One region of the Candidatus Symbiobacter mobilis CR genome, then DNA from elsewhere that is predicted to be linked to it. Evidence: predicted binding sites of a transcription regulator. Region 1 holds the regulator's gene; each other region holds the start of a gene.
The links. The regulator HrcA, encoded in region 1, represses chaperone genes, less so after heat shock. The targets are predictions, from matches to a motif close to TTAGCACTCNNNNNNNNNGAGTGCTAA.

Region 1 (3,275 bases):
ATTTTGCCGATCGCTATCAGGTCACGTTTCTGGCCCCGCAGGGTGTGTTGACCGATGCCGAACCAAGCGCCAAGGCGGTAGCCCAGCTCATTCAACGGGTTCGCAAAGAGCAGATCCGCGCCATCTTCACGGAGAACCTCGACAACTCTTCCCTATTGCGGCAGATCGTTGCAGAGACGGGGGCCAAGGTGTTGGGCAGCCTGTATTCCGACGCACTCTCCCTGCCTGGAACGGCAGGGGACACGTACTTGCGAATGATGCGCCACAACGTGGATTTGCTGATGCAAGGATTGGCCCGGTAGTCCGGCTACGAAATCTACGGAGCCTTTGCCACCCGCACCTTGCCACCGCTGGTGACGACGCGGATGCGCTCCCCGGCAGCAAAGGTTTCATTGCCCTTGGCTTGCACGATTGCGCGTTGTTCCCCATTGCCGAGGCGCACGATGATTTCGATGGCATCTTCACGGGTAGCCATGCGCTCAATGGCGTTCCCCGCAGCGGCGCCTGCAACGCCCGCAAGCATCCCCAGCACTTGCGATTCGCGCTGTACGCCGCTGGCGCTGTAGCCTGCAACGGCGCCGGTGATGCCGCCGACGACGGCGCCCACACCGCTTTGGCTTCCGTCGACGACCACGTTCCGCACGGATACCACGACGCCGTCCTGAATTTGGGACATGCGCTGCGCATCCTCGCGCGAGATGACGTCGGGGCTGCTGGTGGCACAGGCCCCCAGCATGAGCGCTACGGCCAGCGCGTATCCTATGGCTGTTGTACGTTGCATTGCGATCTCCTTGTTTCGGCTGCTGTACGCTGAATGACTGCAACCCGCGCAAGGCGGGATGCCATGCAGATTGGTGGGCCCCCGGGGAGTCGAACCCCGCACCAACGGATTCCGGTTTGCGTGGCTTTCGCCACTCCCTGGACTATGCCTTCACCATGGCGCAATGCTGTAGGTGGGTGCCGTCTAGTCTCTACACCTTCCTCGGAACGGTTGTTCCGGGGCTTGGCTCGGCGTTGCCATGCGCAATGCGCGTACAGGTTTCACCGACTTTGACACCATCCCTTGCGCCGTTTCCGAGCGCAAGGCACAAATCGAATTGCGCGATCTATGAGTCCGCTGCTCTAACCATGCATGAGCTAGAGGCCCGCCTCCACTGCGGCTCAGAAGCCACAGCAGAGCCAAGCATTGTAGGAAACCAGGACATACCACCGTGCAGGCATTACCGTGGATGGCTGAGTGCGTTGCTGACGAGCTTGGCCGTGATGTCGACGATCTCGATCATGCGGTCGTAGGCCATGCGCGTGGGGCCTACCACGCCGAGGGTGCCGACGATCTGGCCGTCGACTTTGTAGGGTGCGCTGACGATGGACAGTTCCTGGTAGGGCACGACTTGGCTTTCCCCGCCGATGAAAATGCGCACTCCTTGCGCACGGCCTGTGACGTCGAGCAGCCGGATGAGCTGGGCTTTCTGCTCGAACAACTCGAAAGCCTGCCGGAGCTGGTTCATATCGTTGGCGAAGTCGCTGATGGACAGCAGGTTCTTTTCGCCGGAGATGATGACGTTATCCGCAGTCTGTGCGGAAACATCTGCGCTGACATGCACCGCAGCGGTCATCAGACCGACAATTTCCACGCGCAGGGAAGCGATTTCTCGTTCCAGCCGTTCCCGCATCTCTTCCAGGGTCAACCCTGCGAAGTGGGCGTTGAGGTAGTGGGCTGCCTCGATCAGTTGGGCCGGGCCGTAATCGATTTCCGTATGCACGACCTGGTTATGCACGTCCCCATCCGGGCCGATGATGATGACCAGCAACCGCCTTTCGGACAACTGCAGAAACTCGATGTGCCGCAGTACCGAGGGCCGACGGGGAACGACGACGACCCCGACGAAATGCGACAGGCTCGATAGCATCTGCGCAGCGTGGGACATGACCTTTTGGGGTTGATCTGCTGCGAGCTGCGAAGGCACATCCAACGTATTGCGCTGCACAGTGAGCATCGTGTCGACGAAGAGCCGGTACCCCCGTGCGGTGGGAATCCGTCCAGCAGAGGTGTGGGGGCTGGCGACGAGGCCCAGCTCTTCCAGATCCGACATCACATTGCGGATCGTCGCGGGGGATAGCTCTACCCCACTTGCCCGCGATAGGGTTCGCGACCCCACGGGCTGTCCATCGGCGATATAGCGCTCGACGAGCGCTTTGAGCAGCATCTTGGCGCGATCGTCCAACATCAAGGCATTGTAGGAGGCGGGTTTTTGCGCGGAATTCCCCCCATTGATACACTGCCAGGCTCCCGTTTACCGGGGTTTCACGGGGCGTGCGTGCCGTGTGCGGCAGGGTGGCGACGTCCGGGTAGTGGTGCTGTGGATTGCATAGGAGAGGCAAGTTGACACTGTTGTCGTACGGCGTGGCGCTGTTGTTGGGAACCTTGGCGGCTGTGGGGCTGTTTTTCTTCTCGGCGACCCGGGGCGCCTTGCTGGTTCGCGGTGCGTTGGGGCGGTTGCGCGGCGAGGATGCGCATGTGTACCCCCTGTACTCGGATATGCGGCTGATCCGGTTGGTCGATTGCCAGCCGATCATTGCGGCGATTTTGCTGTTCCAGTACAGCAGACTGGTGTCGATCATCACGCAGGGGATGCAGCACATTGACTTGCATGGTCGGCGGGTATTGATCACGTCCTGTGCTTTTGGCAACGTGATGCCCCGTGTCGTGCGCGCTGCAGCGCAGGCTGGGGCTTCCAAGGTGCTGGTGGCCGACATCATCCAGAACGAGCTGGATCACGCCATGCGCAAGCTGGCCGACTATCGCGAGTACATCGAGCCGATGCGTGACAACGCGGTATCGATGCGGCTGCAAGACGGTTCGGTCAGTGCCAACGTCATGTTTTTCCTGCTACACGAGCTGCCCCATGCCTATAAGGAGGACGTGGTTCGAGAGGCCATTCGGGTGTTGGCGCCGGGGGGCAAGCTCTTCCTGGCGGAATTCCATCGCCCTGGGCCATGGTTGCTGCGGGCCTTGAGCTGGGTGTACTTCAAGGTGTTCGAGCCGTATGGCTTGGCCTTGTGGGATACGCACGACCCCGTCACGCTACTCGAAGCCATGCCCGGGGTTACGTGCGAACGGCACCTGGCTTTTTTTGGCAATTTTCAGGTCATTGTTGCGACCAAGGAGTGAAACCTTAGCGGGAGCGTTGCGCCGCCAGCGCCGCCGCCGCAGTGGCCCAGCGCCGTGCCATGGCGGGCGTGTTGATGCACGTGGTGGCGTGGGCTGTGCTGTA
Region 2 (3,275 bases), 1.2 Mb from region 1:
ACGAGCACGACTGTCTCGAATTTCTCGTAGGTTGCGGGGTCGCGGACGATGCTGAGGAAAGGCGCCAGCCCCGTTCCCGTGCCGAATAGGTACAGGTTCTTGCCGGGCAATAGGTAGTCGATCAGCAAGGTTCCCGTGGGTTTCTTGCCCACGACGATGTGATCACCCACCTGAATATGCTGCAAGCGCGAGGTCAAGGGACCGTCGGGCACCTTGATGCTGAGGAATTCGAGGTGATCCTCATAGTTCGCGCTGACGATGCTGTAGGCGCGCAGCAGGGGTTTGCTCCCATCCATGCGCAGCCCGATCATCGTGAAGTGGCCGTTGGAAAAACGCAGCGCGACGTCCCGGGTCGTGGTGAAGCTGAAAAGACGATCCGTCCAGTGGTGGACGCTCAACACGGTTTCATTCAGGTATGCGCTCATGCGGGGCCTTGCAGGGGTCGAAAAAAAAGGGGGGAAGTCTAGAACAGCCCCCCTTGGCCCTTGTCGGGCAGCACCTGCGGTCAATGCAGATACCGTGGTGGCGGCGATTCGGCTGGCTCGGCCTCATTGATCCACGGTTCGGCCAGATAACGAATCTGCGCGTCGTTGGAAAGGATGCGCTGCATGATCCGCGTCTTTTCCGCGCGCTGGTCAGGCAGCAGCGTCTCGTTCTGCGCACGTTCGCGCAGTTGTTCGATCAGGATCGCACACACCCCCTCGTGGCGTGTGACGGTCTCCCAATCCCGCGCTCTGGCGGCTTCGAGCATTTGCCGACTGCTGTCTTCAATGGCCCGGTAATAGTCGATCAATTGCTGTGACATGTCATACCCCTGTGAAACAAGTTTGGCATACACACCCGCGCCGGAGACGTGGGCACCACAAAACTCCCGGAATGCCTGCTTGGCAATCTCGTCTTCGTCCATTCCCACTACGGCGGAGCGGGCCAGTTTGTCTGGGCGGACGGCTTTCCACGCCGTTACCAGCGGCTCAATGAGATCGTGTACCTCTTGCAGGATGGCGGGGTCATTTTTGAGATTCGCCTGGATCAGCCGGAAAATGCAATGGGCATAGACGATGTCCAGGTTCTTGGCCAGATCGCCACCCACGGTTGCATCGACATTGGTTTGCAGGCCCTCGCTAAGGATTTGGATGCACATGTCGATGTGTCGAATCTTCGCGGCGGTATCCCCGCGTTCGATGGCCACCCGTGCTTGGTCGAGCCGATCCAGGAACCCGTCGTACAGCAGGCCCACGACATCGTCGTCGTCTCTGGTGGGGCTGCCCCCACTGGGGCTACCGGGATGGGCCGCCCTGTCTGTGTCGGTTGTCTTGTACATAAAGCACCTTTGGAAATTGGAGAAAGGATGAAGGTCTTATCGGCGTCCCATTCCCCCCTCTTGATTCGATCCATCGTTGCATCACATCCATTTTTCCCTGCTATTTCTGGGCTTTGGGATCATGTGGGGTTGGCATCTCCCCCCGGAAATCAGCACGTGGCACTGTACTACCCCTGCCGTGGCTCGAACTCTGGAAAAAGAGGCGTATTGGGATATCGGTTGGGTATTGCGGTTGGGTATGCGATTGGGTATTGCGGCGTGTGGAATGGGAAAGTCGCGATGGCGGGCTGCAAAAAATTGCTCCCTCCCCCTTGAAAGGCGTGCGCAGGCCCTCAACTTTGGCACTCGCGATAGATGAGTGCTAACACGGCGCGTCGTATTTCGTACAGCGTCGCTCTCTTCGTGTCCACGACGGCACCAAATGTCCCACCTGGGTCTTGCCGCGTGATCGTAAGTACCCCTTTCAACCATAGGAGATTCCATGAAACTTCGTCCCTTGCACGACCGCGTGATCGTCAAACGTGTCGAAAACGAAACCAAAACGGCCTCGGGCATCGTCATTCCCGACAGCGCCGCTGAAAAGCCCGATCAAGGCGAAGTCCTTGCCGTAGGCCCGGGCAAGAAGAACGACAAAGGCGAGCTTGGCGCGATGAGCGTGAAGGTCGGTGACCGCGTGCTCTTCGGCAAATACAGCGGCCAGACCGTCAAGGTCGACGGTGACGAGCTTCTCGTCATGAAAGAAGACGATCTGTTCGCAGTCGTCGAGAAGTAAGCACTCTTGGTATTGTTTTCGCCGTAGCGGCTTCGGTTTGGTACAGCACGGCGTTTTTTTCTCTCCATTTCAGGAAACATCATGGCAGCAAAAGAAGTAATTTTTGGCGGGGAAGCCCGCGCACGCATGGTCGAAGGCGTCAACATTCTGGCCAATGCGGTCAAAGTGACGCTTGGCCCCAAAGGGCGCAACGTCGTGCTCGAACGGTCCTTTGGCGCCCCCACGGTGACCAAAGACGGCGTATCCGTCGCCAAGGAAGTTGAGCTTAAAGACAAGCTCCAGAACATGGGCGCGCAGATGGTCAAGGAAGTGGCTTCCAAGACCTCCGACGTCGCTGGTGACGGCACGACGACGGCGACCGTGCTTGCGCAAGCCATCGTCCGCGAAGGCATGAAGTACGTGGCCGCCGGGATGAACCCGATGGATCTGAAGCGCGGGATCGACAAGGCTGTCGCAGCCTTGGTGGTTGAGCTGAAGAAGGCATCGAAAGCCATCACCACCTCGAAGGAAATCGCGCAAGTCGGCGCTATCTCCGCCAATGCTGACGAAGACATCGGCAAGATCATTGCCGATGCGATGGATAAGGTTGGCAAGGAAGGCGTCATCACTGTCGAAGACGGCAAGTCGCTGGAAAGCGAGTTGGACGTGGTCGAAGGGATGCAGTTCGATCGTGGCTACCTCTCGCCCTACTTCATCAACAACGCCGAAAAGCAATCGGCCATCCTCGAAAACCCCTTTGTTCTGCTTTTCGACAAGAAGATCAGCAACATCCGCGACCTGCTGCCCACGCTGGAACAAGTCGCCAAGGCTGGGCGTCCGTTGCTCATCATTGCCGAAGATGTCGAAGGCGAAGCGCTGGCCACCCTCGTGGTCAACACGATCCGTGGCATCCTGAAGGTCTGCGCCGTCAAGGCCCCCGGCTTTGGTGATCGCCGCAAGGCCATGCTCGAAGACATCGCCATCCTCACCGGCGGCAAGGTCATCGCGGAAGAAGTGGGCCTCACGCTCGAAAAAGTGACCTTGGCTGACCTCGGCTCCGCCAAGCGCATCGAAGTGGGCAAGGAAAACACCATCATCATCGACGGCGCAGGAACCCAAGCCGACATCGAAGCGCGTGTCAAGCAGGTTCGCGTCCAAATCGAGGAAGCAACGAGCGACTACGACCGCGAGAAGCTGCAAGAG
Region 3 (3,275 bases), 840 kb from region 1:
GGATCGTCTCGATATCGATGGGAATCAGGGTCATGCTCATGCTGATGTCGCCCCCTGGGTAAGCCCGCTACATTCGGACGGCAACATGGGAAGCATAAACGACCGGATTCGTACCGCCCACATGAATAACCATGCGTGAACTCCCCTTTTTCTGCCCATCCCCAGCCACCACTCCCGATTACCTGGACAAACTCTGCACACGGGATACCTTGCCCATCCGCTTACCACGGCTTGCGCGCCCACTGGTATTCACCAACGGCGTTTTCGACATCCTGCACCGGGGGCATGTGCAATATCTTGCCCAGGCCCACTCGCTAGGGCAAAGTCTGCTCGTGGCCCTCAACACGGATGCATCCGTCCGTCGTCTGGGCAAGGGCGCAGACCGCCCACTGCACGCGGAACGCGACCGTGCCGAGGTGATTGCAGCACTAGCCAGCACCGATCTGGTGACGTGGTTCGACGAAGACACCCCGCTGGCCCTGTTGGAACTGGTTCGACCGGAAATCTACGTCAAGGGGGGAGACTACGATGTCGAAACCCTTCCGGAAACCCCACTGGTACGCAGTTGGGGTGGGACGGCACTGACCGTCCCCTTCGTCACCGGCTATTCGACGACCACCCTGGTGCAACGCATCCGTGCTGCCACGCAGGGATAGCACAGTCGGCAGCACAGCCCTTTAATGTGAAAGTCGCGAAGCGGCTTCTCGACGCTCCCCTCGCCCAGCGGGAGAGGGGCGGGGGGTGAGGGACACTGCCATGACTTTCATGATCCAGGAAGTCTTCACAAAGTCATGGCAGTTAGACGAACCGCGCCAGCACCATGCGCATCTTTTTCATCGCAGCGACTTCGATCTGCCGGATACGCTCTGCACTGACCCCGTAGATACGAGCCAACTCGTGCAGGGTCATTCCCCCGGCACCGGAGTCGTCGCATTGGAGCCAACGCTCTTCGACGATGTGGCGGCTACGGGGATCCAGGGTATCGAGCGCCATGCGCAGCCCACCCCCGGCAAGAGCATCGCGCTGGCGTGCTTCGAGGATGGCCGTCGGCTCCTGCTGCGGATCGTGCAGATAGGCGATAGGCCCGGACAGCTCGTCCCCATCGGTGGTGGGCGTGCTTTCCAGCACGACATCGCTGGCGGACATGCGCGCTTCCATCTCGATGACATCTTCCCGCTTTACCTGCAATTCCGATGCCATGGCATCGATTTGCCGCTCGTCGAGAGCGTCCCGAAACTCCCCGCCATCCTGCATCTCCTGCCCCTTGAGGCGTTGCTTGAGCGAGCGCAGATTGAAGAACAGCTTGCGTTGTGCTTTCGTCGTCGCCACGCGCACCATACGCCAGTTGCGCAGAACGTAGTCATGAATTTCGGCCTTGATCCAATGCAAGGCGTAGCTGACGAGACGCACCCCCTGTGCAGGGTCGAAGCGCTTGACTGCCTTCATCAGCCCGACATTGCCTTCCTGGATCAAGTCGGCATGGGGTAGCCCATACCCCAGGTACTGGCGCGCCACAGACACCACGAGCCGCAAGTGCGAAAGCACGAGCTTCCCCGCAGCTTCGAGATCGTTATGTTCCCGGAACCGCCGTGCCAGGCTTTGCTCTTCTTCCAGACTCAACATCGGAATGCGGTGAACCGCTGCAATATACGCATCCAGATTGCCGAGCGCAGGGACGACAAACCACGGATTTTTCAGCGCAATGGCAGTGTTAGACATGGTTAGGCAATCAGACATGGCAATACCTCCAAGTACTCCCCATAACAACTCCGTCGATATTAGCACTCTGTCGAGTAGAGTGCTAATAATGCGCCCGCATCGAACAAACGACAAGAGGCACAGATCACGCAGCAGTTATTCAGAAAGAAACCGGCCCAGACGCTCGATGTCTTGGTGCTCTTGCAACGTCGCATCGCTAGGTACGCAACTGTTCCGATCAGCCAGACTTTGGAGGGCTTCCACCGCTTTCCAGAGCATCGCAATCTGGTGCTCATGTCCACAGGCGTTGTCGATGAGCCCCTGCATGGCGCGTGCCCAGGGATCGTCACCCTTGGTCACCCCGTAGGCGGAAAAGCCCATCTTGGCCGCTGCTTCCTCCCGTCGCGCGTCCTGCTCTGCCAAGATGATCCGCGCAGGGTTGCCCACCGCAGTGGCCCCGGCTGGAACCGGCTTCGTCACCACGGCGTTGGAACCGATCTTGGCGCCGTCCCCGACCGCAAACCCCCCAAGGACCTGCGCACCCGCTCCGACGATGACGCCCCGCCCCAAGGTAGGGTGCCGTTTCGTACCCTTGTAGAGCGAGGTACCGCCCAGCGTTACCCCCTGGTAGATCGTGCAGTCGTCGCCGATCACCGCAGTTTCCCCAACGACCACCCCCATCGCATGGTCGAAGAACACACGATTCCCGACGGTCGCCCCAGGATGGATTTCGATCCCGGTCAAAAACCGCGTGCAGTGCGAGATGAACCGCCCCAGCCAGCACAACCCGCGTACCCAGCATGCATGGGCCAGCCGATGCAAAACGACGGCATGCAGTCCGGGATAGCACGTCAGCACCTCCCACGCGCTACGCGCAGCGGGGTCCCGCTCCAGAATGCAGCGAACGTCCGCGCGGATTTGTGAGAACCAAGTCATGCCTTCCCATCCTTCCCGGATACGAGGGCTTGCCTCGCCCTGCCTGTACGCTCCCACGCAGAGGTGCCAGGGCCGGGGCTTGCACCGATTGGGCTACCAGGGCGCATCCCGCACGGCAGGCGGAGTGTCGATGCCAGGCTGCGGCACCCCATGCTCCACAGCCGGTGCCGCAGACGATGGTTGTGCCGAGGAGGATTCGGCAGGCAAGGTTTCCGCAGTGGTGGTTTCCGTAGCCAAGGGAGCCGTGGGTACGGATGCTGGCAGCAAGGGTGCGAGGGAGGATGCTTCCATGGATGGTCGTGGTTCCCCAGACGCTACAGGCTGTTTGCCCACAGCGCTGTACGAGCGCAGCACGGCCACCATTTGCGCATAAATGCGCGGGCTGGCCGCGACACACTCCCGTTGTTCGAGGAATGCCGCATCTCCGGAAAAATTCCCCACCAAACCACCGGCTTCCTGCACCAACAGCGAACCAGCGGCAACATCCCAGGATTGCAGCCCTTTCTCGAAAAATCCGTCGGTGTACCCGGCAGCGACATACGCCAGATCCAGCGCCGCAGAACCCAGCCTGCGCATCCCGGAGGAACGCACGATCATGTCGCCCATCATCCGCAAGTACGTGGGCACGTCGTCGCCGGGCC

Region 2: the regulator HrcA is predicted to act here: its motif matches at 1,660-1,686, upstream of CENROD_RS09610 (co-chaperone GroES).
Region 3: the regulator HrcA is predicted to act here: its motif matches at 1,779-1,805, upstream of rpoH (RNA polymerase sigma factor RpoH).

The regions. Positions count from the first base shown of each region.
Region 1 covers NC_022576.1:1,177,944-1,181,218, reverse strand. The annotation lists gene CENROD_RS04895 (metal ABC transporter solute-binding protein, Zn/Mn family) at 1-302, shown strand, start outside; gene CENROD_RS04890 (outer membrane lipoprotein) at 317-781, opposite strand; gene hrcA (heat-inducible transcriptional repressor HrcA) at 1,221-2,228, opposite strand; gene CENROD_RS04880 (methyltransferase domain-containing protein) at 2,384-3,172, shown strand; gene CENROD_RS04875 (methylglyoxal synthase) at 3,177-3,275, opposite strand, start outside.
Region 2 covers NC_022576.1:2,346,977-2,350,251, forward strand. The annotation lists gene CENROD_RS09600 (ferredoxin--NADP reductase) at 1-425, opposite strand, end outside; gene CENROD_RS14385 (flagellar protein FliT) at 506-805, opposite strand; partial or broken gene fliS (flagellar export chaperone FliS) at 956-1,321, opposite strand; gene CENROD_RS09610 (co-chaperone GroES) at 1,803-2,093, shown strand; gene groL (chaperonin GroEL) at 2,175-3,275, shown strand, end outside.
Region 3 covers NC_022576.1:341,348-344,622, reverse strand. The annotation lists gene CENROD_RS01315 (HD-GYP domain-containing protein) at 1-40, opposite strand, end outside; gene rfaE2 (D-glycero-beta-D-manno-heptose 1-phosphate adenylyltransferase) at 132-656, shown strand; gene rpoH (RNA polymerase sigma factor RpoH) at 799-1,719, opposite strand; gene cysE (serine O-acetyltransferase) at 1,855-2,634, opposite strand; gene CENROD_RS01295 (inositol monophosphatase family protein) at 2,728-3,275, opposite strand, start outside.